4 regions of the Peribacillus sp. P4_C12 genome follow, and region 1 is predicted to be linked to each of the others. Evidence: riboswitches for the same ligand, from Rfam matches in the RefSeq annotation. Region 1 holds a riboswitch; each other region holds the start of a gene.
What was found. A riboswitch is a leader RNA that binds a small molecule or an ion and turns the genes downstream of it on or off. The one in region 1 is predicted to bind cobalamin.
Positions count from the first base shown of each region.

Region 2: another riboswitch for cobalamin. It lies ahead of nikA (nickel ABC transporter substrate-binding protein); the one in region 1 lies ahead of metE (5-methyltetrahydropteroyltriglutamate--homocysteine S-methyltransferase).
Region 3: another riboswitch for cobalamin. It lies ahead of AC1DUW_RS10555 (hypothetical protein); the one in region 1 lies ahead of metE (5-methyltetrahydropteroyltriglutamate--homocysteine S-methyltransferase).
Region 4: another riboswitch for cobalamin. It lies ahead of AC1DUW_RS00190 (ABC transporter substrate-binding protein); the one in region 1 lies ahead of metE (5-methyltetrahydropteroyltriglutamate--homocysteine S-methyltransferase).

Region 1 is NZ_JBFUIB010000134.1:687-8,491, forward strand. It holds gene AC1DUW_RS15880 (nucleotidyltransferase-like protein) at 1-532, opposite strand, end outside; gene AC1DUW_RS15885 (YgzB family protein) at 715-1,068, shown strand; gene perR (peroxide-responsive transcriptional repressor PerR) at 1,174-1,617, opposite strand; gene AC1DUW_RS15895 (NAD(P)-dependent oxidoreductase) at 1,774-2,055, opposite strand; gene AC1DUW_RS15900 (hypothetical protein) at 2,098-2,220, opposite strand; gene AC1DUW_RS15905 (NAD(P)-dependent oxidoreductase) at 2,189-2,308, opposite strand; gene AC1DUW_RS15910 (aminopeptidase) at 2,807-3,916, opposite strand; gene bcp (thioredoxin-dependent thiol peroxidase) at 3,928-4,398, opposite strand; gene AC1DUW_RS15920 (potassium channel family protein) at 4,461-4,880, opposite strand; cobalamin riboswitch at 5,172-5,362, shown strand; gene metE (5-methyltetrahydropteroyltriglutamate--homocysteine S-methyltransferase) at 5,518-7,805, shown strand, end outside.
Region 2 is NZ_JBFUIB010000233.1:584-5,710, forward strand. It holds partial or broken gene AC1DUW_RS19720 (ABC transporter permease) at 1-24, opposite strand, end outside; gene nikB (nickel ABC transporter permease) at 27-965, opposite strand; gene nikA (nickel ABC transporter substrate-binding protein) at 1,002-2,633, opposite strand; cobalamin riboswitch at 2,789-2,977, opposite strand; gene AC1DUW_RS19735 (aspartyl-phosphate phosphatase Spo0E family protein) at 3,546-3,716, shown strand; partial or broken gene AC1DUW_RS19740 (FtsW/RodA/SpoVE family cell cycle protein) at 3,802-4,005, opposite strand; gene AC1DUW_RS19745 (DUF7003 family protein) at 4,340-5,023, opposite strand.
Region 3 is NZ_JBFUIB010000051.1:4,141-10,319, reverse strand. It holds gene AC1DUW_RS10560 (ABC transporter substrate-binding protein) at 201-1,151, opposite strand; partial or broken gene AC1DUW_RS10555 (hypothetical protein) at 1,155-1,699, opposite strand; cobalamin riboswitch at 1,859-2,078, opposite strand; gene AC1DUW_RS10550 (AAA family ATPase) at 2,280-3,236, shown strand; gene AC1DUW_RS10545 (DUF58 domain-containing protein) at 3,236-4,432, shown strand; gene AC1DUW_RS10540 (DUF4129 domain-containing transglutaminase family protein) at 4,429-6,179, shown strand, end outside.
Region 4 is NZ_JBFUIB010000001.1:27,926-41,829, reverse strand. It holds gene AC1DUW_RS00200 (heme ABC transporter ATP-binding protein) at 1-318, opposite strand, end outside; gene AC1DUW_RS00195 (FecCD family ABC transporter permease) at 324-1,379, opposite strand; gene AC1DUW_RS00190 (ABC transporter substrate-binding protein) at 1,342-2,310, opposite strand; cobalamin riboswitch at 2,489-2,665, opposite strand; gene AC1DUW_RS00185 (polysaccharide deacetylase family protein) at 2,753-3,616, opposite strand; gene AC1DUW_RS00180 (ABC transporter ATP-binding protein) at 3,744-4,586, opposite strand; gene AC1DUW_RS00175 (FecCD family ABC transporter permease) at 4,583-5,581, opposite strand; gene AC1DUW_RS00170 (ABC transporter substrate-binding protein) at 5,596-6,726, opposite strand; gene AC1DUW_RS00165 (hypothetical protein) at 6,744-7,337, opposite strand; gene AC1DUW_RS00160 (hypothetical protein) at 7,334-7,951, opposite strand; tRNA gene AC1DUW_RS00155 (tRNA-Arg) at 8,350-8,423, shown strand; gene AC1DUW_RS00150 (hypothetical protein) at 8,826-9,053, shown strand; gene AC1DUW_RS00145 (hypothetical protein) at 9,714-10,367, opposite strand; gene AC1DUW_RS00140 (hypothetical protein) at 11,402-11,563, shown strand; gene AC1DUW_RS00135 (nitroreductase family protein) at 11,631-12,260, opposite strand; gene AC1DUW_RS00130 (DNA topoisomerase III) at 12,427-13,904, opposite strand, start outside.

The sequences.
Region 1 (7,805 bases):
GGTTCCAGACTGTAACTTCTGGATAAAAACCTTGTTCTATTACTTCTAAACGAGCTAAGTGATGCAGGGAATGAACAATATGGTTATATGCATCAAGATAATGACCTTTTTCAAAGAAGCCTTTTCCATCCATATATCTGCGAATTAACTTCGCAAACTCCATCCCTATCTTCAATTTCCTTCCATAAAAAGGGAACTCTCGAATTTCGGTTTTCAAATGATCCAAATATTCATTTCGGTCAAAAAGGACCTTTCCGTTATAAATCCAGTCAACTACTTTTCGGTTTGTACCTAATAGAAGCCATTCTTTTAGTTGTTCTTCCTTTACGATATGTAAAGCTGCCTTTTTGTCCTGGTATGTGTAGTGTTTTAAAAACACTGACTCTTCTGCTTCATCTACAATAACAAAAAGAATGTAGTCAAATGTATCGGTAATCGGGCTGTTATTTTCTCTTTTTTCTATTAACAAGATTCCAAGTGTAGATTTTAAACTTGCTCGCTCTTGATAAATCGGGCGAAGGATATCTTCCATTATAAATTCCTCCAAAACCTTTTTTTTTTTTACATTCGACAAAACTCTTCAAAATCCTGTATTTCACCTAGATGATATTTACAAAAACAACATATTCAAAAGTAATATGTATCCTTTATTTCTTTTTTGTTCCATCCGTAGTTTATGTTATAGTTAAAGTTATATTTTAGGAGGGACAATCCATGGCTAAATATTCTAGCAAAATCAATAAAATCCGTACATTTGCTTTAAGTTTGATTTTCATCGGCTTTATTGTGATGTATCTCGGACTTTTCTTTAAAACACACCCTATTGTTATGACACTTTTTATGGGTCTAGGTCTTTTATTCATAATTGCAAGTACCGGCGTTTATTTTTGGATTGGAATGCTTTCTACAAAATCGATCCAGGTTGTATGTCCTAACTGTAGTAAACCTACAAAAATATTAGGGCGTGTGGATATTTGCATGCATTGTGAAGAACCATTGACCCTTGATAAAAAGTTAGAAGGCGAAGAATTTAACGAAAAATATAATCGCAAAAGCCTGCAAGACTAAATAACCCCTTAAGAGAGCTTATTTCTCCCAGGCAAATGGTCCAAGATTAATTGTATCATTTTTTTGCAACAAAAAAAAAGTTCCAACCAAGTGGCGGAACTTTTTTTAATGTGCTTCTTTTTTTGAGCACTCTGTACAGTCTCCATAGATTTCCATCCGATGGTGACTAACATTGAAACCGGTGACCTGTGCTGCAAAATGTTCGACTTCGTCCAATGCCGGGTAATCAAAATCTACAATTTTTCCGCAGGTTTGGCAGATTACATGATAATGATTCGTCGTTACAAAATCAAATCTTGCTGAAGAATCACCATAGGTAAGTTCTTTAACCAATCCTACTTCGCGGAACACACGCAAGTTGTTATAAACCGTAGCCACACTCATATTGGGAAACTTACCTTCTAGCGCTTTATATATATCATCTGCGGTAGGGTGAGACATAGAGCTTATCAAATATTCAAGTATCGCATGGCGTTGAGGAGTTATTCTTACACCGGTATCTTTAAGGGAATCCAACGCTTCTTTTAACTGAACTTCAGACACCGCCATCCACCTCTTTTTCTCATTAAGTATGAATTATTAAATTATAATATTTATAAATAGTGTACCTTTTATACGTTGATTTTGTCAATATTTCATCTGTTTATCGATTCATTTTTAGTTTATTCATTAACCCTTTAAATCTTTCCCATTTTCTAATTGTGCCTAGTATCCTTTTAATAGATCAATGACGTTGATAAAGTCTTTTCCATCTATCCAGGAATTCATGCATGTTTTTTCGAAAATTGAAAAGGTTCTAGGTAAATATTCACTGCTTTTACTCGAAAGATGCGGTGTGACCATTACATTTTCCATACGCCAAAACGGGTGTCCCTTTTCTAAAGGTTCTGGATCGAATACATCTAAAATGGCATGAGCAATTTCCCTGTTTTGTAAAACCTCTATCAACACTTCCTCTTTAACCAGATCACCTCGTCCAATATTCACGAAGACAGCAGAACCTTTCATAGCTTTAAAGTGTTCTTTTTGCTACAGATTCTGTGTTTCAATCGTACTTGGCAGAACAGATACGATGTAATCTGCTTCCGGTAATACATCAACTAACTCAAAATAAAGACGATCAATGTGCTGCTCCGCTACGATTGACCCCAATTGTGGTCATCCTAAAGGCTTTCCCAAGACGCGCTACCTCTCCGCCAATTGCACCAGCACCAAGAATGAGTATCGATTTCCCATTCAATTCTCCTACTTCTATCTTTCAATCCCACAGCTCGTCTGCTTCATTCTTGATAAGCTGTTTCAATTTCTTTTCGTACTGTAAAAGCATCCCAATCGTGCACTACCAAAATCCCGCGCTTCTCAATGGCTTTATTAATTCCATACCTGCACGCATAACCATAACCCACTTTAAATTCGGTGCTTTCTCAATTGTCTCATCTGTTAAATCTTCGCCGTATGTAATTAAGATTTTTGCTTCACGAAGTGGTTCATCCCCCCAATCCTATTGTTAAATGAAATTCAAAGCAGGAAAGGTATCCTCCATCTGCTTTTGGATGTCTTCGTTTGGAATAATTGTTGAAAGTACTAACATGTTTATCTCACCTTTTAATTAACATAAAAAAACACGGGCTCTGTATGTCCCGTGCAACTTTCTCTGAGGAGGTATTCCCTTAATAAAGCATATTCAGGTGTCCTCTTTTTGAGTTGGACAAAAGCCTTACCCCTGATAAAAAAGGCTTTATTTTAATAAATTTGGATTTAAAGCACTTAGTTCCGGCAACATAAAAATGCCATCCCTTCGGATCAGAATGTCATCAAAGTAGATATCACCACCGCCATATTCAGGACGCTGGATCAAAACCATATCCCAATGTGTAGAAGAACGGTTACCATTATCAGCCTCTTGATAGGCTTGGCCAGGAGTTAGATGCAGACTGCCACATATTTTCTCATCAAACAAAATATCGTCCATTGGCTCCATAATGTATGGATTGATTCCAAGCGCGAATTCCCCAATAAAACGGGACCCTTCATCTACATCGAGAATCTCGTTCATTTTAGAATTTTGATTAGAAACTGCTTTCGTGATTTTCCCCTTTTGTATGGTTAAAACTATGTCACGAAAGGTGATTCCTTGATATGTTGAAGGTGTGTTGAAAGCTACCCTACCATGAACACTCTCTTTTACGGGTGCCGTGAACACTTCCCCGTCAGGTAGATTGTTTTTCCCAGCGCATATGACAGCCGGCATTCCTTTAATGGAAAAGGTGAGATTTGTCCCAGGTGAAACAATCCGGACTTTTTCAGTACGCTCCATTAATTGCTTAAGCGGTTTCAGTGCCACTTCCATTTTCCCGTAATCCATTGTGCACACGTTTAATAGAAAGTCTTCGTACCTTCTAAAGCTCATACCTGCTTTTTGTGCTAATCTGACGTTCGGGTAATTAAGTAAAACCCAACGCCGGTTGTTTACATAGAAAAGAGTCGACGACTTCATCGCTTCCCCATGAAGACGATGCCTCTCTGCAGGAACATCTGCCAATTCAGCATCGTTTTCTTCACTGGAGATGATTATTATCGCATCAATATCAGTATATTTCCTCAAAGTCCATTGTGATAAGGTATCAAGTTGTTCCTTCTCATTCCCTTTTAACAAGTGTCGGCTTATTTCATCGTCTTCCAGTTCGACATATGGATATGCACCGATTCTGTATGTTTCATCAATCAGCTCTTTCAATAGCGGTTTCATGTTGATATGACCCCGTATCAAGATTCTCTCTTTTGGCTGTAATTGTACGGAATGATGAATCAGCCTTTCAGCAAGCTTGGTTATTCGCTTATCCTTCATCTGGCTGTACCTTATTTTTCTAGATCACGAAGAGTTTCAAGCGCTTCTTCGACATGGCCTTTGACTTTTACCTTACGCCATTCTTTAACTATCGTTCCTTCCTTATCAATCAGAAAAGTTGAACGTTCAATGCCCATATATTCCTTGCCGAAGTTCTTTTTTAATTTCCATACATCATATAATTCAGCAGCTTCTTGATTTTCGTCAGCTAGTAGCAGAAAAGGTAACCCATATTTTTCAATAAATTTTTCATGACGCGCCGCCGGATCTGGACTAATCCCTATGATAACAGCATTCAATTCCTCAAACTGCTCATTGTGGTCACGGAAATCACAGGCCTCCGTTGTGCAACCAGGCGTCATGTCTTTCGGATAAAAATATAAAACAACGTGTTTGCCCTTAAAATCCGATAGGGAAACTTTTTCACCGTTGTTTGCAGGAAGTTGAAAATCCGGTGCTTTTTCTCCAATTTTAACAGTCATTCTTACCCCTCCATTTCTTTCATTATGGTAAGCGTACCCAATAATTGAAAGAAACACAACTTTCATTTATTCTTCCTTTCCTTCTGCTCTAAGTCAATCACTGTCCGGATCACAAACGCTGCCGGGAGAGTGTATCCAATGAACGCCTGGATTGTCGCAATCATCCTGCCCATGCCTATCGGGGCTATATCTCCATACCCTACTGAAAACATTGTCATTGCACTAAAATAAAAAGAAGTCTTCAGTTGCTCGTAAAAACTGCCGTCCAAACGATTGCCCATATCAAGAATCACCGAATGATTCTGAAGCTCGTATAATAAATAAATCAGTGCAAAACCTACTAATATCGTCGCATATAAATTGCCGAGCCACAGCATATCCTCTAGAGAAAACTTTTTTCCTCCCGACTCAACAAGAAATAACGTTCGAATGCTCATCACCATGCAAAAAATAATCCCTGCAATCAAGATGTAAAAAGTCATCCCCCACGCCTCATTTCAAAACAACCCACTCCCCCTATACATACTCCCCGTCCAAACAATATATTCTTTATTTAGGGGTCAGACCCCATTTCCCAACATTCACATCCTTAAACAAACCTAGATGCACMAATAGTTTTGTCGATATAGGGCGGGGTCAGACCCCATTTCCCGAGACTTTTTTCCTTATTGACCATTTTAGTCGGGATATGATAAGCTTGTCTAAATTTTTATAATAGTTTTTATTTTATAAATATTTGTTGCCTGCAGTTTAATTTACAGCGGGTTTGTGAAATTTCATATGTGGAAATAGGTTCCTAATTTTTTTAGGATTAAAAGGGAAGTCCGGTGAAATTCCGGCACGGTCCCGCCACTGTAATAGGAATGTTAGCGCTATGCAATATGCCACTGATTTTCGGATTGGGAAGGCCTGCCGCTAATAAGATTCCTAAAGTCAGGAGACCTGCCTGTTTCGACAACACTGTTTTAACCTACGGAGAATAGGGAAGTGTTAGGGACCTTATAATTTTAAGGGGTTTTTGTATACCCCTTTATTTTAARCATTTCTAACTTTCTCTTTTGACGGTTAGGGGTGCTTTTTTTGTTGTTATTTTATTTAAAGAAAAAAGAATGTAGGAGGATGGGAATATTGAAAAGTAGTAGTTTAGGGTACCCTCGAATTGGGGAAGATCGTGAATGGAAACGCACATTAGAAGCTTACTGGTCCGGAAAAATCGATGAATCGGAGTTTACGGCACAGCTAGAAGCCATCCGTTTAGGCAACTTACAAAAGCAAAAGGACCAACGTATTGATATTATTCCTGTCAATGACTTTACTTTATATGATCAAATGCTCGATATGTCTGTAATGTTCGGTCTTGTTCCTGAGCGTTATTCAGCCTATAAAGGCGGCACCGTTCCCCTTTCTGTATATTATTCTATGGCTCGCGGAAACAAGGATGAAGTTGCTTCTGAAATGACGAAATGGTTCAATACAAATTATCACTATATCGTTCCCGAATTAAAACAGTCACAGCTGATTTTGACAGAAAATAAACCACTTGCTTCTTATCGCGAAGCCAAAGAAAAACTAGGAATTGAAGCTAAGCCCGTGTTAGTCGGACCTTATACTTTTATTACTCTTTCTAAAGGCTACAATAAACAAGATGTACCTGGAATCGTCCTTAGTCTCCTGCCTTTATACACACAAATTCTGCAAGAGCTAGAACAAGAAGGCGTGAAGTGGGTGCAAATGGATGAACCCTCCCTTGTTTCTTCCATTTCTAAAGATGATATGCAAACTGTTACTTACTTATATGAAAAATTGAATGAAGCAGCTCCAAACTTGAACATCATGCTACAAACATACTTTGATGCGGTAGAGCACTACCAAGAGGTGATTGAATTACACGTTCAAGGGATCGGTCTTGATTTTGTCCATGATAAAGGGAAAAATCTTAGTAATCTCCAAGAATTCGGCTTCCCGAAAGACAAAGTGCTCGGTGCAGGTGTGATTGATGGGAAAAACATATGGCTTTCCGATTTATCGAAAAAGAATCAGTTGATCAAGACCATCACAAAAACCGTAGCCGAAGACCAAATTTGGCTTCAACCCTCTTGCTCCCTGCTTCATGTACCAGTAACGGTTCGTAATGAGACGGCTCTTACTAAAGATGTGCAACAGGCCCTTGCTTTTGCTGATGAGAAGCTTGAAGAAATCACTCTACTAGTTAAAGGTAGTAATCAAGGTGCCGAAGCAATTGCTGAAAAAGTAGCCGCTAACAAATTAGCACTTCAAACGTTAGCAAGTTCAAATGCGCGAAATCATAAAGACGTCCAAACTGGTGTCGAACAGGCGAAGAGTCAAACAGCCGGCCGTCAGCTGCCATTTAAAGAGCGTTATCAAAAACAACAGGAATTTTTCAAACTGCCTTTCCTTCCATCAACAACAATCGGAAGCTTTCCGCAGACGGCTGAAGTAAAACAAGCCCGCGGAAAATTCAAACGAGGGGAATGGACTGCTGCACGATATGAAACATTTGTTAACGAAGAAATCAGCAGATGGATCGATATCCAGGAAGAAATCGGCTTGGATGTTCTTGTTCACGGAGAGTTTGAACGAACAGATATGGTTGAATTTTTCGGTCATAAGCTAGGTGGATTCGTTTTCCTTGAAAAGGGATGGGTGCAATCTTACGGTTCTCGCTGCGTAAAACCCCCTGTTATCTATGGCGATGTGCATTTCATCGAGCCGATGACAGTCCGTGAAAGTGTGTACGCACAATCTCTGACTAAGAAAACAGTAAAAGGAATGCTGACAGGTCCTGTAACGATTCTAAACTGGTCATTTGTCCGTGATGATATTTCACAGGAGAATGTTTGCTACCAGTTAGCGCTTGCCTTGGAAAAAGAAGTGGGAGCGTTAGAAACTGCCGGAATCAAAATGATCCAGGTGGATGAGCCTGCCCTTAGAGAAGGTCTGCCCCTGAAAAAAAGCGACCGCGAAGAATACCTAAAATGGGCTGTGAACTCCTTCTTGATTTCTACTTCAAGTGTGGAAGATACAACGCAAATTCACACGCATATGTGTTATTGCGATTTCAACAGCTTCATGGATGTCATCTCTTCCTTGGATGCCGATGTGATTTCCATCGAAACATCTCGCAGCCACGGTGAACTTGCTTCCGCATTTGAGGAAAAAACATATGAAAAGGGCATTGGCTTAGGCGTATATGATATTCACAGCCCACGCGTTCCTGCAGTCGAGGAAATGGTCGATATGATTGAACGAGGCATCAAAGTATTAGATAAAGATCAATTTTGGATTAACCCGGACTGCGGTCTGAAAACAAGGGGCGTTCCTGAAACCGTTGCTTCTTTGAAAAATATGGTGGAAGCCGCAACAATCGTTCGCAAAAACCTATTGGT
Region 2 (5,127 bases), on a different contig from region 1:
CTTTCGTTTCACGTTTTGCACCACTCTTATTTCTCTCCCTCCCAGCGTATACGAGGATCCAGGAAAGAATATGTAAGATCTACAAGAAGATTACAGACCACAAAGATCACACCCATAAATAATACACACCCCTGAATCATCGGATAATCTTGATTTAATATAGATGTGACAAATAACTGTCCCATGCCTGGCCAAGCAAAAATTGTTTCAACAATAACCGCTCCGCTTAGCATGTTACCGAAGCTCATGCCAAGTCCAGTTATCACAGGTAGTAAGGACTTTTTTAAGACATGCCTGATAACGATTAGTCTTTGGCGCAACCCTCTCGCTCTAGCATAAACAACAAATGGCTCATTCAAATTTCCCAGCATACTAGCCCGAAGCAATCGCATATACGTACCTATATACGCAAAAGCCAATGTCAAGGAAGGAAGCACTAGATGAGCCAAAGTCCCCCTTCCCAATACAGGAAATAAATCTAACTTTACTGATAAAAAATAGATCAAGAGAAAGCCAAGCCAAAAGGTTGGCATAGAGACACTTACAAAGGCTAGTATTCTGCTAAACTGATCAACAAATTTCCCCTTGTAAATAGCAGAAATCATTCCTAAGGGTAAACTAATAACAACAATAAAGATAAGCGAAGCAAATGTTAATTGAACTGTTGGGAAGAAATGTACCACAATTTCTTCCCATACAGAGTTATTGGACACATAAGACATCCCTAAATCCAATTGCAACACTTTTCCCAGCCACTCAAAATACTGGACATATAAAGGCTTGTTTAATCCAAGCTCAACTCGAAGGGCTGCCACTGTCTCATCCGTAGGAGGAATATGTGACGCCCTTAAGTAAGCTACTGCCGGATCTCCAGGAATTAAGTGAAGCAAGATAAAAGTGATGAGAGAAATTCCTAATAAAATTGGAATTAAACTTGTGAGACGTTTAAAAATAAACCAACTCATGTAGCACTCCTTAAGTTGTTTTTAAGTATCCCCACTTCAATTAACGTCAATTGAAGTTAAAGGGACCTCAGCTTCTTGAGGTAAAAAATCTACTCCACTAATGTTTTTTTGATACACTGCTATATTAGACTGATAAGATATCGGTAAATATATTGCTTGTTCGTGCAATGTCGTTAATATTTCTGAATATAGTATTTTTCTCTCTTCTTCGTCTGTAGTTAATAATACTTTCTTAATTTTCTGGTCTATTTCTTTTTTTATTGGCAGCCCTAATTGAGCGTTATAATCTGGACCACCATTTTCCGATTTTGTCGTCATAGAAGCTAAATAGGAATGTGGATCAAACGGTACAGCCCAAGTAGATGTAAATAATAAATCAAATTCACCTTGAAATGCCGTTGTCCAAAAAGTATTAGTTTCTTGACTAGTCAACTTAACATCTATTCCCAGCTTTCTAAAATCACCTTGGGTAAATTCTGCGATTGACTTTTGGATGTTGTCTGTACTATTAAACAGTAATTCCAATTGCAATTCTTTTCCGTCTTTTTCTCTAAATGGTTTCCCCTTCACTTGTTTCCATCCAGCTTCATCCAATAACTGTTTTGCTTTTTCTGCATCATATTCATATGGCTTTATATTAATTTTCGTGTATGGCAAAGTAGGTGGAAACAAAGTATCAGCCTTTTTTTCCATACCATAAAAGATCTTATCAATAACAGCCTGTTTATTAAAAGCATGTTGGAGAGCTAACCGAACTTTAAGATCTTTAGTCGCTTCTCTATTTGAGTTAAGAAGCAGCGTTCTTGTAGCTGTAGGTTCTGACAATTTGGTTTCATATTGCCCTGAATTCTTCAAAAATTGGAATGAATCTTGGCTTATGACCCCGTTTCCAAAAATAAAGTCGAGTTCTTTTTTCTCAAAAGCTAATACTCTTGACTCACCGTCAGTAATGACTTTAACAACCACCTTATCTACTTTAGGTTTAGTACCCCAATACTGTTCATTCCTTTTAAAAACTGCAAACTCATTTTTCTTATATTCGCTCAATACCCACGGTCCTGTGCCAATCGGAGACTTGAGTCCGTCCTTAAATGTGTTTTGACTGTCAGGGAAAGCAGCTTCTCCTACAAATCTCAACGGTCTGATGTAAGTTAGTTCTTGAAGAGTTGGATAATACGCGTTGTTCAAAATAAGTTTAAATGTATATTCATCTATTAYTTCAGTACTTTTGATTTGGTTAATTAATTCCACCCATTCATGTTGTTTGCGATTATCTAAAATGGTATCAAAGTTTTTCTTAACGATTGCAGCATTAAAGAGGGAACCATCGGAAAATTTAACATCTTTCCTCAGATGGAATACATATTCTTTTCCATCTTTCGATATATCCCAGCTCTCTGCAAGCCAAGGCTGAATTTCTCCGCCTTCACCGTAATAAACAAGGGATTCATATACCATAGCCTGGGAAAAAAACTCATTCGGAAAATATGTGTGTGGATTTAAGTCTCCTATATCCCCAGGCCATGAAAAAGTAACAACTTTTTGTTTATCTTTATCTGATGTATTTTCTTGATCTATTGTTGTGTCGCTGCAACCAGTAACAAAAATTGTGAAAATTACTAGTAGTCCAACAAAAGAATGGAATAAACTAGACCGTTGTAAAAACATGTTTTCTCACCTTCAATTATGGAATTTTATCTATTTGAAAAATCACGAAATATAAAAAAGCATTTCCAACCAGATTTAACGGTCAGAAATGCTTATAGGTTAAGAACAAATTCGTCTTCTAGCACTCTAACACCTCCCTATCTCCCGTAGGTTTAACAGCATTTTTAGAACGGGCAGGTTTTCTGACTTAGGTTCATCATCTCCATGCGTCTTCCCGGATATTATCCAGTGACTTTCTTGCATAGGACTCACCATTACAGCGGCGGGACCGTGCCGGATTTTGCACCGGCTTCCCTTTTAAATATTCGCTTTTAAACGAATATACCCATTCCAATACTATATGAAATTTTCCCTCATCTTCATAGTAAATAATAGAGCTTGTCTATCCTAAAATTATTTTGTCGAAACCATTTGTTACTTCTTAACACTTTATTAGTTTCATCTCTAAGTAATTTTTGATAAACCCAGCTACTAAACCTATCCATCTAGCAATAAACGAAATACAGTTAGTAAAAAGGAGAATAAACAGGTTCTCTTTAAAATTCAACAAATTTTAAATTCTCCTAAATTATACAGTTTTACGATTACAACTCTCTCAAAATGGAGATATTCACTATATGAAAATAAAATCAAAAAAAGTTTACCTAATACAAATTATATTCGTTATTGCAAATTTATGCTATATCAAATTAAAGTCCTGATGTTTTTTAACGGCTCGTTATGTATGGAAGTAATAATTTTATATATAAATAGTTATCAGTAACGACATATATCGAATGATAGTGAGGAAGATTTGTATTGCTCCCGCCAGAATTTGTTTACTTACTATAATATTTAAAATCATCCTAATTTATGTAATAATAAATATACTACAATAAAGGAAAGGTTTTGAGGGGGTTTTCGTTGGAAAGTATGGAACTACTACATAATAAAATAGAGACAATGAGGAAAGAATTAATAAATACAGCCTTRAAGCATGGATTCTCCTCACCAAAAACATTACATTTGAGCCAAGAACTTGATAAACTCTTGAATATACTTGTGCATGAACAGGAGTCGCTAACTCCAATAGGCCTTCAATAAGATGTAAGGGTGCTTCTCCTCTAAGTAAGTAGACTTGAAGCCTGATTGATCATATTTTCTCCTTTCTACCATAGGGCTTCATGGTTCAATAGCGGGAAAACGGTTGGATACTAAGCCCTAAATTCCTAAATCTACTGCTCCTTTTCCATGCTATCGTAACAATTTTATAAATAATAAAGAAATAAGTGGATATAAGTAAACCTGCCTCTATGAATCCAAATTCTTCAGCTACAATTGTAAATATAAAGTCGGTATGTGCTTCAGGAAAATACACATAACTTTGATTAAACCCTTTTCCTTTGAGTCATTCCAGAACCAATCGCTTATATGGATTGCTATAATTGATAACCAATTCCCTTCCCATAGCCAAACGGGTCTAACCCAAAGTACCTTTATGATCTATTCAAATTATAAAGACTTGGAATATTATCGATTCAAATCAGTTGGAAAGAAACGTGTGAAAGGCGTGTATCTTATCCAAATGTGAATAGATTTACGACCTTCCATATTAAAAAAAGGCTTTGTTAAAGAACGTTGTTGTTTTTTCTAAAAAAATATTTAAAGAAAAAAGCTCTTTTATGAAAAGGGCTTTTTTAACGTGCTGATTTATTAGGTATTGAAGATTAATCCTCATCTTGGTTTTCAAAATCACTCCACGTCCAATTGGACCAATGAGTGTTTGGCGTGTGAGAATGTACTAAACTTGTATCATTTAGTTCAATAGCTTTGGCAAGACTTTGGAAGAACTTATTTTCACTAGGCTTTTCTTCATCAGTGTGTTCCCATTCATCTATTTGATAAAACAGGTTTAGGTGAGTGTTTACACCAATTTCATTTAATAAATCCGGAGTTGCAAGCCAAAATTTTTCTTTATACTTAGAACTAAAGAAACGAACGAGTTTGGTTGGATTAAATGATTGAGTTTGGAGTCCTATTTGTGCATACTCCTCTTCTTTAGGATTTAAATTGATAAGTTCTCGATTAACAAACATTTTTAAATGGAATGGATTGACTAAAAAGTTATCTTCGTCATCAAACCAATCTTCTTCATTTTCTAAGGTTACAATATTATCAAGACCTATAATGATTCCTTGTTCTTCAGTAACATTACCGTAAACATAAAGGTCATTAGATATATCTTGGTTTTTGTTCACACCTACTATTTCAAATACAATGAGCCAGTTATCTGTTTCTCGAAAAACTGATATTCTGCCCTGGGCTAAGTCGAAATTATAATTATCCAATACAGGAAAATTATAATCTTCAGCAAAGTCATCCAGTATTTGAAGAATTTCATTTGCTTTCATTTATATATCACTCTCCATAAAGTTATATACTACATCTTAATTGTGATTAATGGCAGGATATTCGAAGTATCTTGTAAGTCAAATTAGTGGAAAACAAGCAACTA
Region 3 (6,179 bases), on a different contig from region 1:
ATTCATTTTAGCATAAAGATGAAAGAAGAGCAGGTGGTTCGTTATTTGCAAAGGGAGACCTTAAAAGAGAAATATAAGGGATTAGCGATGGAGGGTGGCTGCTCCTGAAGAGTGTGTGGTTGTAGCGAAGGAGACTTCAGAGAAGCAGGGCAGAAAAAGGAAAGGATGCCCCAAGAACTTTGGAACATCCTTCTTTCGCATTATTTAAATAAGTCTGGATAAACGGTCTTTGCTGCGAGCTCTACAGCTTCACCAATCCTCGGTCCAGGACGTGACATAATATTTTCATCTAGTAGATAGACTTGATCATTTTTCACAGCGTTGATATCTTCCCAGCCTTTACGGGATTTAATTTCATCAACAGCATCATCTGCATAGGTAGCAGTTGTAATGATAGCATTAGGGTTTCGTTTGACAATTTCTTCATCTGAAACCTTAACCCAGCCTTTTTGGTCGGCAAAGATGTTTTCAATGCCTGCAGTTTTTAGAATTTCTTGTTGGAAGGTTTCCGATCCTGTTGTATAGATTTCTGGAGCTGGACTAATTTCAAAGTAAGTTTTTTCCTTTTCATCTAATGTTTCAATTTTTTCTTCAACACTTGTAATTTGGGTTTGGATATCTTTCACTAATTCTTCGCCTTTTTTAGTAACGCCCATGACATCAGCGATTTGCCCAATATCTCCATAAACATCATCAAAATTTGTCGCGGATTTTATAATGAATACTGGGATTCCAGCATCTTCAAGTGGCTTCAGCGTCGTTTCATCACCAATGGTATAAGCAATAACGGCATCTGGTTTTAAGGAAATAATTTTCTCTGCATTGATATTCACCGAGTCGGAAACATGTTCAATATCTTTTGCTTCCTCTGGATAATTATCGAAGTCGGTCACGCCAACGACCTTATCCCCCAGCCCTAGTTTAAATAAAATTTCTGTATTACTTGGTTGAAGTGAAACTACTGTTTCCGGAACTTTATCAAATTTTATTTTCTTTCCAGTATCATCGGTAACGGTATAGGCTTTGACTTCTTCTGTCTTATTAGTATCTTTCTTTTCCTTTGCCGTCTGGTCATCCGTTACTCCACATCCGGTAAGGAAAAGGGCAAGTATCAAGGTGGAAATCCAACTAAATCGTATGCTTCTCTTCATTATTTATTCCTCCGTTTTCTTCTTCATTGGTTTGGTTGGGTATGATTTACTGATAAAAGCAATCTCCTCAATACCATGTTGCTTATTGACGTAGACAGCCATCACGAATAGAACATTTGCAAGCAAATGGGCGTAATCAAAGAGAATTTCAGGGATTTCTCTTTCTAAACTAACCTTGTGTAAAGCACGGACCGACTTTTTGGCTTCACTACGGCAAGTATGCAGAACACAGGCGGCGGTTGACCCTTGCGGAAGCACGAATGTCTCAATATGCTCTTTAACTTCTACGACATAATGGTCGTAGATTGCACTTAGACGTTTCAGATCATTGTCGGTAATGGCCAATTTCCCACGGACTGAACCATTTAAATGATAAGTCATCGGCAACAATTCCATTAAATCTCGGTATACATCCGGAACATCCTTTGTAAGCGAGGCGGCCAAGCCAATTTGTGTCGTCAAAGAGTCGGTACGTATTTCATATCGACGGTAGACACGGATTCGCGCATGTATGGATAGCATAAAAAACGAAAATCCTTCTTTGCCATAACTCTTCCTCCTCTTCATAGTTAGATGAATCACCTCGGTATCGCTTTTCTCAGTAAAAGAAAAAGCCGACCAAGGGCATTGGTCGGCATCAATCACCTATGTATCTGTAACAGAAAAAGATGGAAGATTGCCGTACAATCCTCCTATCTTCCGAAGAGCAGAATACGATAAAAAAGGCAGGTCTCCTGGCTCGTGCGTCATTTTACTCTAAGAACCTTCCCATTTGAACAGGATGAATGGTTATCGATGTGAATCTTTATCCTCAAACAGTGGTATTTATCTTATTTCATTAGCACTTACAGTTGCGGAAACAGCTTCGGTTTTACACCAAATTCCCTATTAAGCTGACAAGTCAGCACCTTTTTCTGCAAGGTTTATATTCACTTAGCAACAGTTTACCATACCTTTTTCCTAAAGCAGTATGAATATTTTTAGAGAAATTCGTTTATGGTTTGCGAATTATCTAGTAAACTTACAATGTAAGGTTTAATTGGATGTTAATGTAAAACGTATATCGAGTATAAAGAATATATAATAGGTGTTATATAAGAGTAATAGGGTAATTTCAGGAGGTAGAGAATGATTTATAAGCAGGTAAATCAAAAACTGGAAAAGATTTTAGGGAATATTGAAAAAGTGATTATTGGAAAACGAGATATAGCAGAACTGAGCATCGTGGCACTTCTTTCTGGGGGGCATGTTTTATTGGAGGATGTTCCTGGTGTAGGTAAGACTGTCATGGTCAGAGCACTGGCAAGATCGATAGGCGCAAACTTTAAGCGTATACAATTCACACCTGATTTACTACCTTCAGATGTAACGGGTGTTTCAATTTTCAATCCAAAGGAACAAGAATTTATTTTTAGACCAGGACCAATCATGGGCCATATTATTTTAGCCGATGAGATAAACCGGACATCGCCCAAAACACAATCTGCCTTGCTTGAAGCAATGGAAGAGGCAAGTGTGACGGTTGATGGGGTTACAAGGGGATTGGAGAAACCCTTTTTCGTTATGGCAACACAAAATCCCATTGAGTACGAAGGAACATACCCACTTCCCGAGGCGCAATTGGATCGTTTTCTATTAAAAATGAAAATGGGCTATCCGGGTGTGGACGAAGAAATTGAGGTTTTGCACCGAGCTCAATATGCCGCACCACTTGAAGAGTTAGAATCTGTTATTACTTTAGAGGAATTAATAGCTTTACAGGAAGAGGCTAAAGCAGTGATAGTGGATGACACGATAAAGCGGTATATTGTTAATTTGGCTAATCGATCTCGTACGCATGAGAGAGTATATTTAGGGGTGAGTCCACGTGGATCGATTGCATTGATGAAGGCGGCCCAAGCTTATGCACTTTTGCAGGGCAGAGATTATGTTCTACCGGATGATGTGCAATATTTAGTACCGTTCGTGTTTGCCCACAGACTTATCCTGAAGCCAGAAGCGAATTATGAGGGAGTGGATGCTGGCATGGTGATTCACGAGATTGTTGCGACGATTCAAGTGCCTGTGAAGAGAGCTGTGACCTAATGCGGAACTTGATTAGCATCTTAAAGGAAAACATGAGTGTGATTGGCTTGTTATTACTTATAGCGATTTCCTTTTCTTTTGCGATGTTTCAAGGCGGTTTTGTCAGTTGGTTTATTTTTTATACATTTTTGCCGTTCACTGTGTACTCTACGATTCTACTTTTTTATCCGATTAATAACATTATCGTTGAGAGAAAGGTCAGTAAAAGAGAATGCCGAGCAGGCGATTCTGTAGAAATAGCTTTAACTGTTACCCGTAAAAACAGGCTGCCTCTTTTATATTTGATGGTAGAGGAAGAGTTGCCGAAGGAATTGGAAAATAGGGGGATGCAAAGCAAAACACTTGTCTTTCCGGGTTTCAGGCATACCTTCAGTATGACATATACTTTGGACAATTTGCCACGGGGTGAGCATACATTTCAAACAATCCGTTTCAGGACAGGAGACTTTTTTGGCGTCTTTGAAAAGGAAGCGACATATAATTTACCTTTAAAAATCACTGTTTTCCCTTCATATCATGAGCTTACCTACAGAGATTTTGAGCGCGTATTCAATCAGGGACAAGTGGGATTGACAAAAAAAACACAGCGAGAACATTCAGTAGTGTCTGGCGTAAGAGAGTATCAGCCAGGTGATCAGTTGTCCTGGATTAACTGGAAGGCAACGGCTAAAACAAGTGAAATCATGACAAAGGAATTTGAAGTTCAGAAAAACCGTGATGTGTTTATCGTGCTTGATAATCAGGAATCGCTTTTCTTCGAAGAAGCAATTGTAATGACGGCTTCCTTTGTACATGTCATGTTAAAAAAAGGCATAGAGATTGGTTTCGCTAGTACGGGATCGAGGCAAATCTTACCGACTGGAGGAGGCAATAACCAGAAACGAAAGATTTTTTACCGCCTTGCTAAAGAAAAACCGAGTAGGATAACCACTTGGAACGGGATCATAAGGAAGGAAATTCTGCCGGCCAACGCAGCTGTGATTTTCATTGTCTCGGAATTAACATTAGAAAAGGTAGAAGTATTGAGTGCATTCCGCGCTAATCAAGGATTAACGTTGTTTTGTGTGAAAAACCCAGCAGACTTTACAGATGAGGAAAAAAAATCAAGATCCGCAGCAGTATCACGGGGAATAAAGGTTTGCTTTCTTGAACAGGGGTATCTGCAACACGACAGACGAGAGGTGATGATGAAATGAATGTTTCAACCCCCTTGTTGGAAAAGTGGATGCATGTTCTTCTGTATACCTTTGGTCTGTTGTTGATCACAGAATGGTTAAGGCCTGTTGAGAAACTCACGGATACAGGGAATATTGTTGTTTTTGTTCTGTTTGTGATTTTTTCCCTACTACTGCATTATTTCCACTTCCATTGGCTAATCCGCTGTACCCTCTTAAGTGTTTATATAATGATTTCAGTACAGTTTCTTCATTCGAAAACCGCTTTATTTGAATTTTCATGGTTTAAAGGCTATCTGCTTGATTTCACAGCCAATCTATCAAATATATACGATGGAAAATGGGAGTTACTTTCAAATCCATTTCGAACTTTTCTATTTTTCTTGCTTCTTTGGCTTGTGACATATTTGATTCATTACTGGGTGATGGTGAAGCAAAGTATCTTTTTCTTTTTTATGTTAACGGTGATTTTTATATCGATACTTGATACATTTACTCCCTATGATGGTGATAAGGCAATGATAAGAATCATCATTATTGGTTTTGCAATGCTCGGTCTGCTGGCCTTGATGCGTCTGTCCATTCAGGAGCAGCTTAGGTTTTCAAGGGCTCCTATCAAGAAATGGATCTTGATCCTTACGGGTATGATTGTGATAAGTGTCCTTTTCGGTTTTGGTGCCCCTAAGTTCTCTCCACAATGGCCGGATCCAGTTCCGTATATTACTTCTTATTCAGATAAAGTGATGAAAGAAGATAGTAGTTCCACAGACAAAAGGGTGGGGTATGATGAAGATGATTCGGAACTTGGCGGATCGATAGAGCCAGATAGTTCTATTGTCTTTTATAACAATGCTCCTGCAGGTCATTACTGGAAAGTGGAGAACAAAGATGTCTATACTGGAAAAGGATGGGTTTCCTTAGAGGGAATAGACTTTTTTACTTTTTCTAACGGCCAGGAAATGACTTCGTTAAATACTTACGATATTCCGGAGGTAGTAAAAGCAGATGAAATGTCAGCGAGAGTATCCATGATGGAATTGTATTCTCATATTCTTCATCCGCAGTCAGGTTATTTAAAAAAGGTCGAGGGTAAAAAAGGAAAAGAGTTCAAGTTTTATAAGGATATGGACAAAATCATATCCGAAAAGGAAGACGGCGAAAGCCTTCTATTGAAGGAATATGAAATGACCTACGATATGCCGAGGTTTGATATGGCTGAGCTAAGGAAGGTCACAGAGCCGGATGAAACGATGGGTGTCTTAATGGATAAAAATACTCAGCTTCCAGAGGGCTTACCTAATCGAATATATGAATTGGCATCGCAGCTTACAATTAATGAAACAAATTGGTACGATAAAGCGAAAGCCATTGAAAATTATTTTGATGGTCCAGATTTTGTTTATTCAAAGGATGATGTTGCGTATCCGGGGGCAAATCAAGATTATGTCGATCAATTTTTATTCGAGACCCAGATTGGATATTGCGACAACTATTCAACTGCAATGGTCGTCTTACTACGTGCCGCCAATATACCGGCTAGGTGGGTAAAGGGTTATACTGAAGGAGAAAAATCAATTTATAAGGGTGAATCCGTTTATAAGGTAACGAATAATAATGCTCATTCCTGGGTAGAAGTTTATTTTTCTGGAATTGGCTGGATTCCCTTTGAACCAACAAAGGGATTCACTGGAGAAGTTGAATTTTACAATTCGGACTTGAAACAGGATGATATAAAGAATTCGGAGACGGACACTCCAGCTAATGCAGA
Region 4 (13,904 bases), on a different contig from region 1:
GCCTGTTTGGTGAGCATAACGGCCAAGAGAAACAGTCTCTTTTACCGTATAAGAAAAGGCTAATGAGGAATGTTGAGGCAACACGGCTATAACTTGTGCAAGATGTTTGGCCGAATACTCCTTCAAGTCTCTTCCCCTTATTCGTATGCTTCCTACCTTATAATCGAGAACCCCGCTAAGCATACTTAATAGCGTCGTTTTCCCGCTGCCATTTGGACCGAGAATCCCAAATAATTCCCCTTTATGTACGTCAAAAGAGACAGAGTCCAAAACAGCTTTATTGCCATATCCACCTGTTAACCCTTTAACTTCAAGCATGAATTCTACCCTTCTCTCCGTCTCTTTAATAAAATCAGGGCAAATGCCGGGGCCCCGATAAGTGAGGTAATTACACCAATCGGCAGTTCCGAAGGTGCAATGATCGTCCTTGCTACAAGGTCAGCCAAAATTAAAAACCCGCTTCCTACGAGCAAAGATAACGGCAACAAATGCTTATGATCTGGCCCCCAAATCCTACGAACCAAATGAGGAATAACCAATCCTACAAAGCCAATCGTTCCCGAAACAGCAACGGCTGCCCCAGTTAATATCGAACCAGCTATCAGAATCCACATTTTTCTCCGCTGAACATTCACACCCAAATGCTTTGCACGATCTTCCCCAAACGTCATCGCATTCAATTCTTGGGTATTCATAATCAAGATCAACGAACCAATGATAAAAAACGGCAAAATAATCGCGATATAATTCCAGCCGCGCATTGAAACGCTTCCCATCAGCCACCCGATGATTTGTCTTAATTCCTCGCCCGTCAACGCAATCATTAATGAGATGAAGGCACTTAAAAACGAGCTGAAAATGATTCCGGTTAAAATAATTGTTTCTACTTTCATCGATCGATCCATTTTTCTCGCAAAAGTTAGCACACAGAAAATCGTAAGCAATGAAAACATAATACTTAACGTCGGTAGGGTATATAAACCGATCAACGGCAATGATATATTCAAAAACAATGTCAATACAGCGCCTACTGATGCTCCTGATGAAATCCCTAATGTGTAGGGGTCAGCAAGCGGGTTCCTGAGCAGTCCCTGAAAGGCTGCCCCGGCAATCGCAAGCGAAGCCCCAACCAAACCTGCAAGTAATACACGTGGCAGGCGGATGTTCATTACGATATTCGTCAGCATCACATCTGGCTCAACTGAGATTGGTAAATGAAAAAATTCCTTGCCGATAATTTGTATAAGCGCGGGAATCGGTACTGACACCGAACCAAAGGAAATGCCAATCGTCATTGCGAAAAGCAAAAACAATAACGCAATCAAATAAGCAAACGCCCACTTAGTTGTCAAATAGGTTCGGATAGACTGATTTGGCAAGTTCCTCTACTCCCTCTATTAAGCGTGGACCAGAACGGGTCACTAAGTCAGAATGGACATCAAAGACTTGACCATCCTTAACAGCAGCTACATCTTCCCATCCTTTTCGGCCCGTCACTTCACTAACTGGATCTTTTGTATAATAACCATATGTTGTGATAATGACATCCGGATTTGCAGCAATCATAGACTCTTCATCAATTTTCGCCCACCCGTCCAATTCGGCTGCTGCATTTTTCGCTGAAATTATGTTAAGCATTTCATTCATGAATGTATTTTTTCCAGGTGTATAAATATCCGGTGATGGCGAAACCTCTACTAGAACGGTTTTTCTTTCCTCATCCTTAACGGATTTAGCTTTTTCCTGAATTTCCTTCAGTTTCGTTTTCATATTCGCAACGATTTCTTTTGCCTTATCATGTTCTCCCGTTGCCTGTCCAATCATATCAATAGACTCATACACTTCGTCAAAGCTTTGTGCATCATTGACTACAAGGACATCTATTCCAGCATCCTTAAGCTGCTGCAATCCCTCATTCGAATTATGGGCACTGGATGCATGAGCAAGAACAAGATCAGGCTTTAAGGAAACGATTAACTCCGTGTTCATTTCCATTCCGCCAACTTTTTCAATTTCTTTCGTTTCTTCCGGGTAATTATCATTGTCGGATACACCAACAACCTTTTTACCCAAACCAAGTGCAAAGACCACTTCTGTATTACTTGGTATCAATGTAACAATTTTCTTTGGTTGTTCTTCTATCGTTACTTTTTCACCCGTTGCATCTTTTATCGTAATCGGGAAAGCTTGGTTTTCAGTATGATTTGTTTGTTGCTTTTCTTTCGTTCCTTCTTTTGATGTATCATTGCAACCAACCATCATACCTGCAGTTAGTAACATCACTAGAATCAGACCATAGATTTTCTTCATTTTACATCCCTCACAATCTTTTAATTCAATTTCCGACCACCTAAAGAAAACGCACCCTGAAGTGAAGAGGCGAATTTCAAAACAAAAGCATCTCCCGTCAAACGGAAGATGCTTGTATGGCAACAATATAATTACGGACTCAGAAGGTCTGCCACACACCTTCCCATCCGCGTAGGTTACAGGTGTACGAATCTTGGCAGGTCTCCTGGCTAATGGTCATCGTCAACGGCACCTTCCCATATCTCACATACAGTGGTACACAGCCGCTAACTCCCATTTACAGTGGCGGGACCGCGTTGGTATTTCACCAACTTCCCTTTTAAGTCATTAAGACACCAAATCGTTCATATGTATATAATTTTCACTGCTTTTCATTATACACTATGTAAGAAATGATTATTATATGATTTTTCAGACTGATTCCGAAATACCTTGTCTTCAATTAATAACGTGATGCATTTTCAATCAGCGCTGCAAATCCATCGACTGACAATCCGGGTGAAATCCGAACTCGGTGCAGTGCATGCATCCCTTGGTCCCTTGAAGCTCCACCAGCTTCGGTGGTTACTGCCATCTTGTATCCAGCATCTTCTGACAACCTAAGGCTCTCCTCGTTATACCGACCAACAGGATATGAAAGTACTGTCGTGTCCTGTTGGAGAATACGATCGAATAAATCCTTTGACTGGACCATTTCAGCTTCCTGCTGCTCTACCGTCATACGGTTAAGCTCAAGATGGTTGATAGTATGACTTTCAATAGAAATCCCATTCTCGCTCATCTCCACCATTTGTTCTCCAGTCAGGTGATGACTTTTTTCAATAGATTTCCCGATCATAAAAACAGTTGCTTTCATATTATATTCTTTTAATATAGGAAAAGCCTCCGTGTAATTATCTGTATAGCCATCATCAAAAGTAAGCCAGACACACTTTTCACTTGGCATCCGATTTTCCGTTAAAACAAGAAATGCTTCCCTAGGGGATAATGTATAGTAATCATTCTCCCGAAGCCAGTTCATTTGTGATTGAAATTCCTCTCTTGGTACCCGAAGGTTATTACCTTCAGAAATACTATGATACATCAATATTGGAAGTTGAACCGTGGACTCGGCTCTTATCCAGTTTCTCGTATCGATCTGTTCAGGATATAATCTGTCCTCCGAATTCTGCCCGGCGTCATTCTCCGCTGCTGCAACCACTTCAATGTTATCTTCCGCAATCGGTGCAGCCGTCTTTGTACCTATATTCTCTAAAACCCCTTGTGAGCATGCAGGCAAAATTAAAATTCCCAGCAATGCTACCATCAATAAAACTCTGTATTTTCCCACTATCATTCTCCTAATTTTTTCTAGCATAATAGTACCAGAAAACCAGTAAATAATAAAGTATTCCATTTAGCGCAAAAAAAGGCAACTCGGTGGCTGCCTTTTTTTAACTAGTAAATCGACAAGTACTTTGATCACGCGGAATGCCTAAATCTTTCGGCACCATCGTTTCAATCAAAAAGTTCTCATCTTCTTCATAAATAATCTTCTTCATTTCAATTCCGAAGTATTCCTTCATCCGGGATTCTGTCATGACTTCCTGGACTTCCCCGTAAACGACCGGCTTTTGTTTTGCTGTCATTAACACATGGTCAGCAAGGAAAAACGCATGGTTTGGGTAATGCGTGTTTATGATACAAGAGATTTTCTTTTCTTGTGACAAACGCTTTAATGTCTGTAAAATCACAACCTGCTTTTGAACATCAAGATGGGATTCCGGTTCATCGAGAATGAGCACTTCCGGGTCTGATACCAGCGTACGTGCAATCAATGCTAGTTGCAGCTCACCACCACTGACTGTATTGCAGGACTTCCCAGCAAGATGGCCAATCCCTACAGTTTCCAGGGCTAGGTGAGCGGCTTCACGGTCCTTCACGGAAGGCTGGGCAAGCGCACTGATGTATGGGGCTCTTCCCATAATGACCAATTCTTCGAGTGTAAAACCAAATACCATTTTATGCGCCTGCGGAACATAGCCAATCCGTTTCCAGACTGTTTTGCGTGAAAGCGAAGGAAGCGGCTTTCCATCAATGAGCGTTTGACCTTTTTTCCAGTCCAGAAGACCTGTGATGCATTTTAACATTGTTGTCTTTCCTGCACCGTTTGGTCCTAGTATCGCCATTATCTCTCCGTCATTCAGCGAAAAGTTAATGTCTGTTTGGTAAAGGTAAGGAACTTCTTCTTTTTTCCGAGCATAAAAGTAATTTCCTCCCTGCACCTCAATTCTCATGACCAGCCACCTCCTGTTTTTCTAAGCAATATTGCGAAAAATGGTGCACCTATAATTGCCGTCAAGATTGAGAGTGGAATTTCTGTAGCTGTTACCGAGCGAGCCAGATTATCAATCAACAATAAATAGGCTCCACCGATTGAAAGAGATACTGGTAAGACTAGTTGATTGTTATTACCAACTAGCATTCTTGCAACGTGAGGAATAATTAACCCAACCCAACCAATGATACCCCCTATCGCAACTGAAGCAGCAGTAATAAGTGTTGCGCCAAAAATAACTGTCCACTTCAAACGTGTTACTGGAATACCAAGTGATTTAGCTTCATCCTCAGGCAACGTCAATAAATTTATTCTCCAACGAAGAGAATATAGAATCAGAATGCCCACAAGGATAATCGGTCCCCCAATATACAAGTCCTTATATGTTGCCGTACCAAGACTTCCCATCAGCCAGTAAGTAATCGCTGGCAGTTTTGCTTCCGGGTCAGCGACGAATTTAATTAAGGAAATCAACGCCTGGAATAATGCCGATGTAACGACACCAGCCAGAACAAGCATGAAAACAGGTGAATCTTTTTTTCCGCTAATCATGAAGGTAAAGACGATTGCCGCTAGGCCGAAACCAAGTGCCATCACTTGTGTAGCGAAGCCATGACCTAGTAATAGAATCCCAAGGGAAGCGCCAAACCCGGCACCAGCCGAAACCCCAAGGATATCCGGACTAACCAACGGGTTGCCAAACATACCTTGGAATGAGGCACCTGCGATTGAAAGACCAGCACCTATTAACAAGGCAAGCAAAATACGCGGCAGGCGTATTTGCAGGACCACCGTTTCTTCCATCTGCGTCCAAGTATGGTCAATTGGAAGAAAAGTTGATAGTAATATCTTGATTTGAGTCCCTAAATCCATTCCGTAACGTCCAATGCTTAGAGACAAAATAACCATAGCGATTGGTAAAATCCAGAACAGGAGCGTTTTCCATTTTTTCATATTCATTCCCTACTTTACTGTTTTGCAGCATCAGAAGAAGGGTGCAGAATATTCTCTACTTGTTCTTCCTTTACATCGTAATCATAGAATTCTGAATAATAGTCTGTGATTTCTTTCTCCATATCATAGTCAAATAGTTCAGGATGATTTTTCTGTGCCATCCACTCCAACATAAGCGGCGCATCTCCACTTGGCGGGAACCATCTGTAAATACCCAGAGGAATTTTATAAACATTTCCTGCTTGCACAGCCTTTACCTGACTCCAGTCTTGACCTTCAAATACATTGTTTGTTAGGTCTTCAGGTTGTGTAGTTGAAAAGTTTGTAATGTAAATAATATCGGGATTCCACTTATAAATTTGCTCCATATTCACTTCTTTTGTTCCGGTAACTTCTTCTGCCGTAACGTCGTATGCTCCTGTTGCGTTTAGCCATTGATTACTAAAGAAGTTTTTACCGCCAACCATAATGCTTTTATCGCTGTGTTGGTAAAGTATTAATGCTCTTGGCTTATCTTTCTCTTTGATACCATCCAATTTTTCATCCAACTCAGCTTGGACCTTTTTGCCTTTTTCCAAGAACATGTCCGTTCTCTCAGTTGTTCCAGTAATGTCACTCGTCACTTTCAACCAACTGTTAAAGGTCGCTAATGGTTCAGCTGCCGCTACATCAATAGCACTTAAGGCCACCACAGAAACGCCTGCATCCTCTAATTTATCAATAGATTTTTGATTCTGTGAGTTTTCAAAATAAAGCTGCGGATTGATTTTCATTAATTCTTCTACGTTCACTTCACCATTTTTAATAAACGACGTATCCGCTTTTAAAATATCCGGCGACATGTCAGCAAGGATGGAATTCTCCGCCGCATTATAAGCATTCGGATGTAATCCAACAACCTCCTTTGTTGAGTTTGTAGCCACATACCATGTAGAAAAGTATGGAAGAATACCACCAACAGCTATGCGCTCCACTTTACCTGGTACAGTTACGTCACGGCCAAGCTGATCTTGAATGACTTTCTCTTCAGCCGTCGTTTGTTTTTCAGCTGTATCTCCTTTTGTTTCTTCCGCTGTATTGCCGCAGCCTGTAATCAAGGCTGCCACCACAGTTGTTGCCGCTAACATTGTCCATTTTTTCTTCATGATGTTCTCTCCCGTACTTATTTTTTAAGCCATTTCGCCATCCCATGTAAAAATGGTTTGGATTGATCTATGAATCCTAATCCGATATGAAAGATTGGATCTAGTGTAGTAATAACTAATTCTCCGTTATATGACACGTCATCTATATAAATAATTGAGCGGCCGTCCGGTGTATCCACTAGTGATTTTGCACCTTCCGGAACTTTGAACGTTCCATGATAATGCCATTTCATATCTGAAAGACATACATACTGATACAACGGATGATCTATATTATTAGCTGTTAACGGCAGGTCTCCGTGCTCTTTTACCCACCAACTAAAATTCACTTCTGAATTCTCCCAATATACTCCCGGAAGCCAATTGTCCAGTACTTCGCCGAAAACGACTAATCGCTTTCCTTCCTGAAGGAATTTAATGAAATACGATTGGTAACGTTTTAAAAGTAGTAGCGACATCCGATCATTAACAATTAGCGTGTCGTATTGACTTAAATCATAGGTATGTAGTTGCCGAATTTGGAGCACATCGTCATACATATAAGCGAATTCTTCCATTTGAAAGAAGCGATGATGAAAGCTGTAACCGTTATCTAAAATTGCTACTTTCATTTCTGTTCCTCCTTGTTTGCTTCATATTCTTGACGAATCCAATTTAGCATCTGAGTGCTTAAAACGCGTGAACTATTTTCTTCAATACCGAAACGGTAAAGGTCTGTACCAGCTCCAGCAACAATCGTGCCACCCGTCGTTTTCCGATCGATATAAATGATCGCTTTCCCATCTTGATCCTCAACAATGACTTCCGAATGTTCAGGAGCCTCTAAGTATCCTCTTGAGAAAAAGCCCCGAACTCCTTTTTTATGATTCAAATCATAAGGATCAATTCCATAGAATATTGGATGCACGGGCTCGGTAAGACGGATTTCACGGTCTCGCAAGGAAATAGGAGATCGCTTCCAATTCCCACAACCAGGTAGCCAAGGAAGGAAATTTTCAGCTTGTGAAAAAATGACGCCACCATCATTTAAATAGTCTTCAAGGATGTGTTTATGATCAAGTAAGAAGGCCTCTTCTACAAAATTCGTGATCAGGATTCCCGCATATGCAGATAAATCAGCGTATGGAATATCATATAATTGCAGAAATACTAACCCTCTTCTGTAGTCAATCTCCTGAAGCCTTGTAAATTGAATATCCATACTTATATATGCAATAGGTTTCATAACTCACTCACTTTTCTTATATTAATATAATATATTCATTTGGTAATAATTGAAAAATCGACACTCTTCTAATGTCTATTACTAATTTTATTTTATTGAAATAGAGTATTTACTATGGCTTCAGTATAGTTGATAATGATTATCAATGTCAATGAATATATTATGAATCTTCAGGAAACATAGCCTCTCCTTGCTTTAATAAATGGCTTGCTTCCCCTACTGAACTCAAGCAAGGTTCTTATATTAGACACCATCATTACCCAACTTTCTCCGACTATTAACACTGAACATCATCACTTGTTAAGCTATTATGATGAATATTTTCATAAGTATAAGCTATTAACTTGAAAAGTTTGCCTATAAGAAATATAATGAATAGGTCGTTGAACTTTTTATATGTCCCAGTAGCTCAGTAGGATAGAGCGACAGCCTCCTAAGCTGTAGGTCGTAGGTTCGATTCCTATCTGGGACGCTAATACAGACAGAAAATAACCCCTTATATATTAAGGGGTTTTCTGTTTTATATGACTTTCTCACTTTTAATACAACAGTAGATTTGCTGAAAATGAAGGATTTCAATAAAAGTATTATTTGAAAGCGCCCAGTCATGGGTGCTTTATTTTTAATGGAATTTCTCTTCCTTTGTCGAATTTCTAATTTTATCGACTTAAAGGGAGAACTAAATGACAAATACTAATTACTCACCCACACCGCTTCTTTGTCTTCATTGTGGAAACGCAACCATTAAGCAATTAGAGGTATTTTGGTTCTGGAAAATATTTTATATTAACACCTAAAAAGCACCCCTATAATCGTGCTTTTATTTCATTTATGATTTGGAAACGCATAGCGTTCTGTCTATTCCGAAAAGGTTATGAATGAAAAGTTTAATCGTTATGTCTCCTATTTCATGAGTAATGAATGGCAGCATGAACCATGGCAGCCGGAAGGTAAAAAGATTTTCCCTAAGATTATACTGATTGCTGACAACCGGTATAATTTACCGATCCATTCAGGCGTCCAATTCTTTCAATTCCAGGACATAAAACAATTCCTTACCCTCACTTCAAAAACGGAGGGAATCAGGGTAAATATCGGATAAAAAAGAGGAGCCGACGAAATGGCTGACTCCTTCTACAAATTAATACGATAGATGCTTATTTATCTTTTAAAAAATGTGGTTTATTCAATGTCCAAGGGGTTCGGGTTTCGTGAACTCCTTACTTAATGTTCCCTTCGTTCCGGTACCGTTGACAGACGCCATACGGGTCTTCTCGCCTTTATAAAGTTGCCCCTAGTTAACTTATAAAAGCCTATATATCAATGGTTAACCAGTTAAACAAAATTCCTAGAATGAAAATAAATAAAGACTATGGAAATTTTCCATAGTCGAGGAAGATCGAAATAAAAACGCATTTCTAATTATCGAAGTATATAGACAAAAAAGAATAGCTCCACATTTCAGAATAATTTCGTCGAATGTTACAATTAGATTGAGTTATAAAAAGGAGTGATAATTAGTGTTCTTTAAATCCAGTAAAAACCCAGACAAAAACAGTGTTAATATCGCCTTTTATTGCACGTTTATATATTGGTCCGTGTCTCTGTTAATAAATAGCTTTCTACAAATATTACATAAGGACATACCAATAAATTCACTGTTTTTTTTGCTAACTGGATTAGTTGTTTTCTTTGTTAGTGAAGCAGTAGCTAAATATATAAAAAAGAAGAACCATTAAATAATAATGGTTCTTCTTTTTTATCATTGAGATGTACATGAATATTGATGAGCAGTCCCTATTGAGATTTTTTTAATAATTACACCTTTACCTTTTCTATTACAAACATTTAAAGCGCTCATCCCCACTATTGGAATAGCTACCAACATAGCTGTTAACACTGTTGGATTTTTAGCCCAAATCTTCGCAATAGCAGCAGATAAAGTCCAAAACCCCGTGTTTGCTCCTACTGCTGCATTTAAATCTTTTACTTTAGCATTACTAATCTTATATTCTTTAACACTACCAAGGGCAAAAGGAGTAATTTGTTCTGAATTGTTCTGTACACTGCTATTATTTAACTTATTAAGATACGCACCCAAAACTACAAGTGTATCATCGCTTGTTAAAGGTTTTGAACTATTATTAGAATAATCTAAAATGAAATTATAAAGTTCTCTTGCATCACTGCTTAATAAATCAATTTCCTCTTGAGTATTGGAAGGCAAATTTTCCATATCCAATTTTTCATCTAATTCCTCAATCGCCCCTACAATAATTCCAGTATTTTGTACTTCTTGCTCTGTAACAGTCGTTACCTCTTCGTTTTCTGTTGTGATTTCACTAGCAAATGTTGATGGAACAATAGAAAATACCAATGTTCCTATTAACATTATACTTAATACACGTTTCTTCAAAATAAAATCCCCCTTTTTGGTACTTCTTTACTATTATTACATAATTAAACTAAAAAAGGTAATTTAATACGGTATTTCATACCTATCTCTATAAAAGGGGCCATTATATGGGTAATTAGCTTTTCACTATAAAGATCTTTTGCTTCTTTTATTAAGGGAGATTAACTTTCTTTTGTCTTAAAGGTCATTAATTTACTCCATTAAAAAAGTATAACAATAAGAAAAATAAGAAAGGTACATAATAATAAGATTGTCTTGTTCTTTTATTTTTTGTTTCTTTTCAATAATTTGATATAAACAAAACACAATCACTGCATTTATAAGAAAACCTTGTAATAATATCATATTGTTTTCTATCCTTTCTTTTAAGAGATTATAAGCTTCTTTCATATCTGCTTTAGTTGAATTACTTTCACTATATATTTGTTAAGCTGCAATACCTGTAGTACCAGCAGCACCTATTAAACCAACAATTATCCACCAATAAAGCGCACCAATACCCGCAGCTACTAAAGTAACAGACGCACTAAGAATAGTAGCTCTCGCACTTGATACATATTTAGATAATTGTTTAAAATCAACTACTTTTGTTCCGTAACTAACATTCTTTTTTGTTCTTGGTGTTCCTTTGCCACCATCTAAAAATGAATTAGTTGTCTCTTTATAAGCTTTTAACGTGTATTTTTTAGAAGATGTTTCTTTGTAAGATGTTAGAGTGCTTATTCCACCACTAGCTAGTCTAGTTAAACTTCCAGGTGATTCACTAATTATTGGATATTTGTTACATGGAATATATAATCATACCTTTTTTTGAAATAAATGTTTTAACCTGTCCCATCCGGGTATACAAATACTGTAAGACATTCTCACCAAAGGAGATGATGTGCACGATGAGTACAATCAGAAGCCAATGGAACAAAGAGAATGACGCAGCGGTGTTTAGTCCCGGTGATCAACGTTAGAGTTAATTGAAAAGTTAGATGATAATCAAGAAGGGAATTACTAGTCTTCTCACCCAAAGGAGGATACTAATTATGAGTATTTACAGCCTATGGAATCCAGAGAATGATGAAGCAATTTTCAGTCCGGGTGATCAGAAGCCATTCAGTACGCTTATACCATTAGATTCGGATATACACACAACTGACAAAACACTTGAATATGATATACACGGCACCGTACTGAATGAGATTTAATTGAAGTAGCGACATATAGAAAAGGATGGAGCATTCGCCCCATCCTTTTCTGCTGTTAATTGTTCATTCAAATAAATTTTGCGACTTCATTCAGCGGCAATCTTGTTGTCTGGAAAGAAGGTCCTGCCGACTTTCCTATCGCTATTAAGACAATAGGAACATAACGTTCAGGCACATCGAACTTTTCAATGAATTGCTGCTTGTTAAATCCACCCATCGTAACGGTGTCATAGCCCTTAGATTTAGCAATCAACATAAGTTGCATCGAAACAAGCCCTGCATCAAAGTTAGCAATGCTTTCTCGAGTTTCCTTAGGAGCATGAGGGTAGGTGTTCATTGTATTGCTAACCATACGTTCACGTGTTGCCTGATCCATAAATCCAGCTTCCACATTCATACCATAAATTTTGTCTACGTTTTTATACATTTCTGTATCCCCTAAAACGGCAATGACAGCAGAGGATGTTTCAACAGATTCTTGATTATTGGCAATCTGGCGTAATTCCTTTTTTATATTCTGATCCTCGATAACGATGAAGCGCCAAGCTTGGAGATTACTTGAAGAAGGTGCTTGGGTAGCTTCATCTAGTATATTTTCAATTTCTTTTTTGGGAATTTTATAAGTTGGATCATATTTTCTGACAGAATGACGTTCTTTTATAATGGTGGATAAGTTTTGATCGGTTGGTAAATTCACGTTGGTGCCCCCTAGGTTAGACTTACTTAATTAATATAAATTATAATTAGCAAGCGAAAACATCAAGAATATTGCCTGCGAAATAATTGTCCAAAACTTTCTGCCAAAAAAAGAAGAAGTCCTTCAACTTTTAGCCTACGGCAAACAGTTGAAGGACTCTTTTCTTTTATTTATCAAATTTTAGTTTAGCTAGAGCATCTGCCAAGGCAGTATTGATCGGCTCTTCTTTATTTTGCTTTTTCATATAATTGGAGACTTCATTTTTTGATACTTTTTGATTTTTGTTTTGCCCTCTTCGTTTATTGTAAGAAGAAAGTTTTTCGTGAAAACCACATTTACAGGTGAATGTCTGTGCTTCTCCTTGACCACGCATTTCCATCTTTTTGTGACACTGTGGACATCTGGCATTTGTTACACGTGAAACGCCTTTTTTGTAGCCACATTCGCGGTCTTGACAGACTAACATTTTCCCCTTTTTACTATTTACTTCAAGCATCAGCTTGCCGCAATCCGGACATTTGGTACCAGAAACATTATCATGCTTGAATTTTTGATCACTATTTTTGATTTCATGAACGATATTTTTGGCATAGGTACGCATATCGCCGATGAAAGCTTGTTTTGGCAGCTTTCCTTTTGCGATGGCTGTTAGCTTTTGTTCCCATTGTGCTGTTAATGCCGGAGAACGTAAGTCTTCAGGAGCCAACTCGAGGAGCTGCTTCCCTTTCGACGTAACATGAAGACCCTTCCCTCTCTTTTCAATCAGGAAACTATTGAACAATTTTTCAATAACGTCAGCCCGGGTCGCAACGGTACCAATCCCGCCTGTTTCACCCAAAGTCCTGATGAGTTCTTTGCTTTCTCCAGCCATGAACCGAGCAGGGTTTTCCATTGCTGAAAGTAAGGAACCTTCATTGAATGGTTCAGGTGGTTTTGTTTCTCCATCTGTTTGTTTCACAGTTGAGATGACTAAATTGTCACCTTTTTGAACGGCAGGAAGCAGTTGCTCAACAAGGCCATCCTTAGCCTCTTCTTCATCGAAGTGATGATCATAGACTTCCTTCCAACCTGATTTCAAGACGACCTTCCCTTTAGCAATGAACGTTTCTTGACCTATCTTAGCGGTGATAGTCGTTTGTTCATATTCAAACGGAGGCATTAATACAGCCAGGAATCTTTTGACAACCAAGTCATATATTTTTGATTCTTTGTCGCTCAGTTTTCCTGGAAGTGGCGTTTGCTCAGTCGGAATGATTGCATGGTGATCTGAAACCTTGCTATCATCCACAAACGATTTATTTGCTTTAATTGGACCACGTAATATTCTTGATGCATACGGGGCATATGGCTTGATGCTGACAGCCTGTAATCTTTCTTTTAGCGTATCAACCAAATCCGTTGATAAGAAGCGTGAATCCGTCCTTGGGTAAGTCAAGACCTTATGGCTTTCATATAAACGCTGCATGATTGATAACGTCTCTTTCGCTGAATAACCAAATTTCTTATTCGCATCTCGTTGAAGTTCTGTTAAATCATATAAAGAAGGAGCAAAGCTTTTCTTATGGGTTTTGTTCACTTCCACCACTTCCGCCTTTTTGTCTTTCACATCAGCAAGAACCTTTTCTGCCTTCGCTTTATCAAATG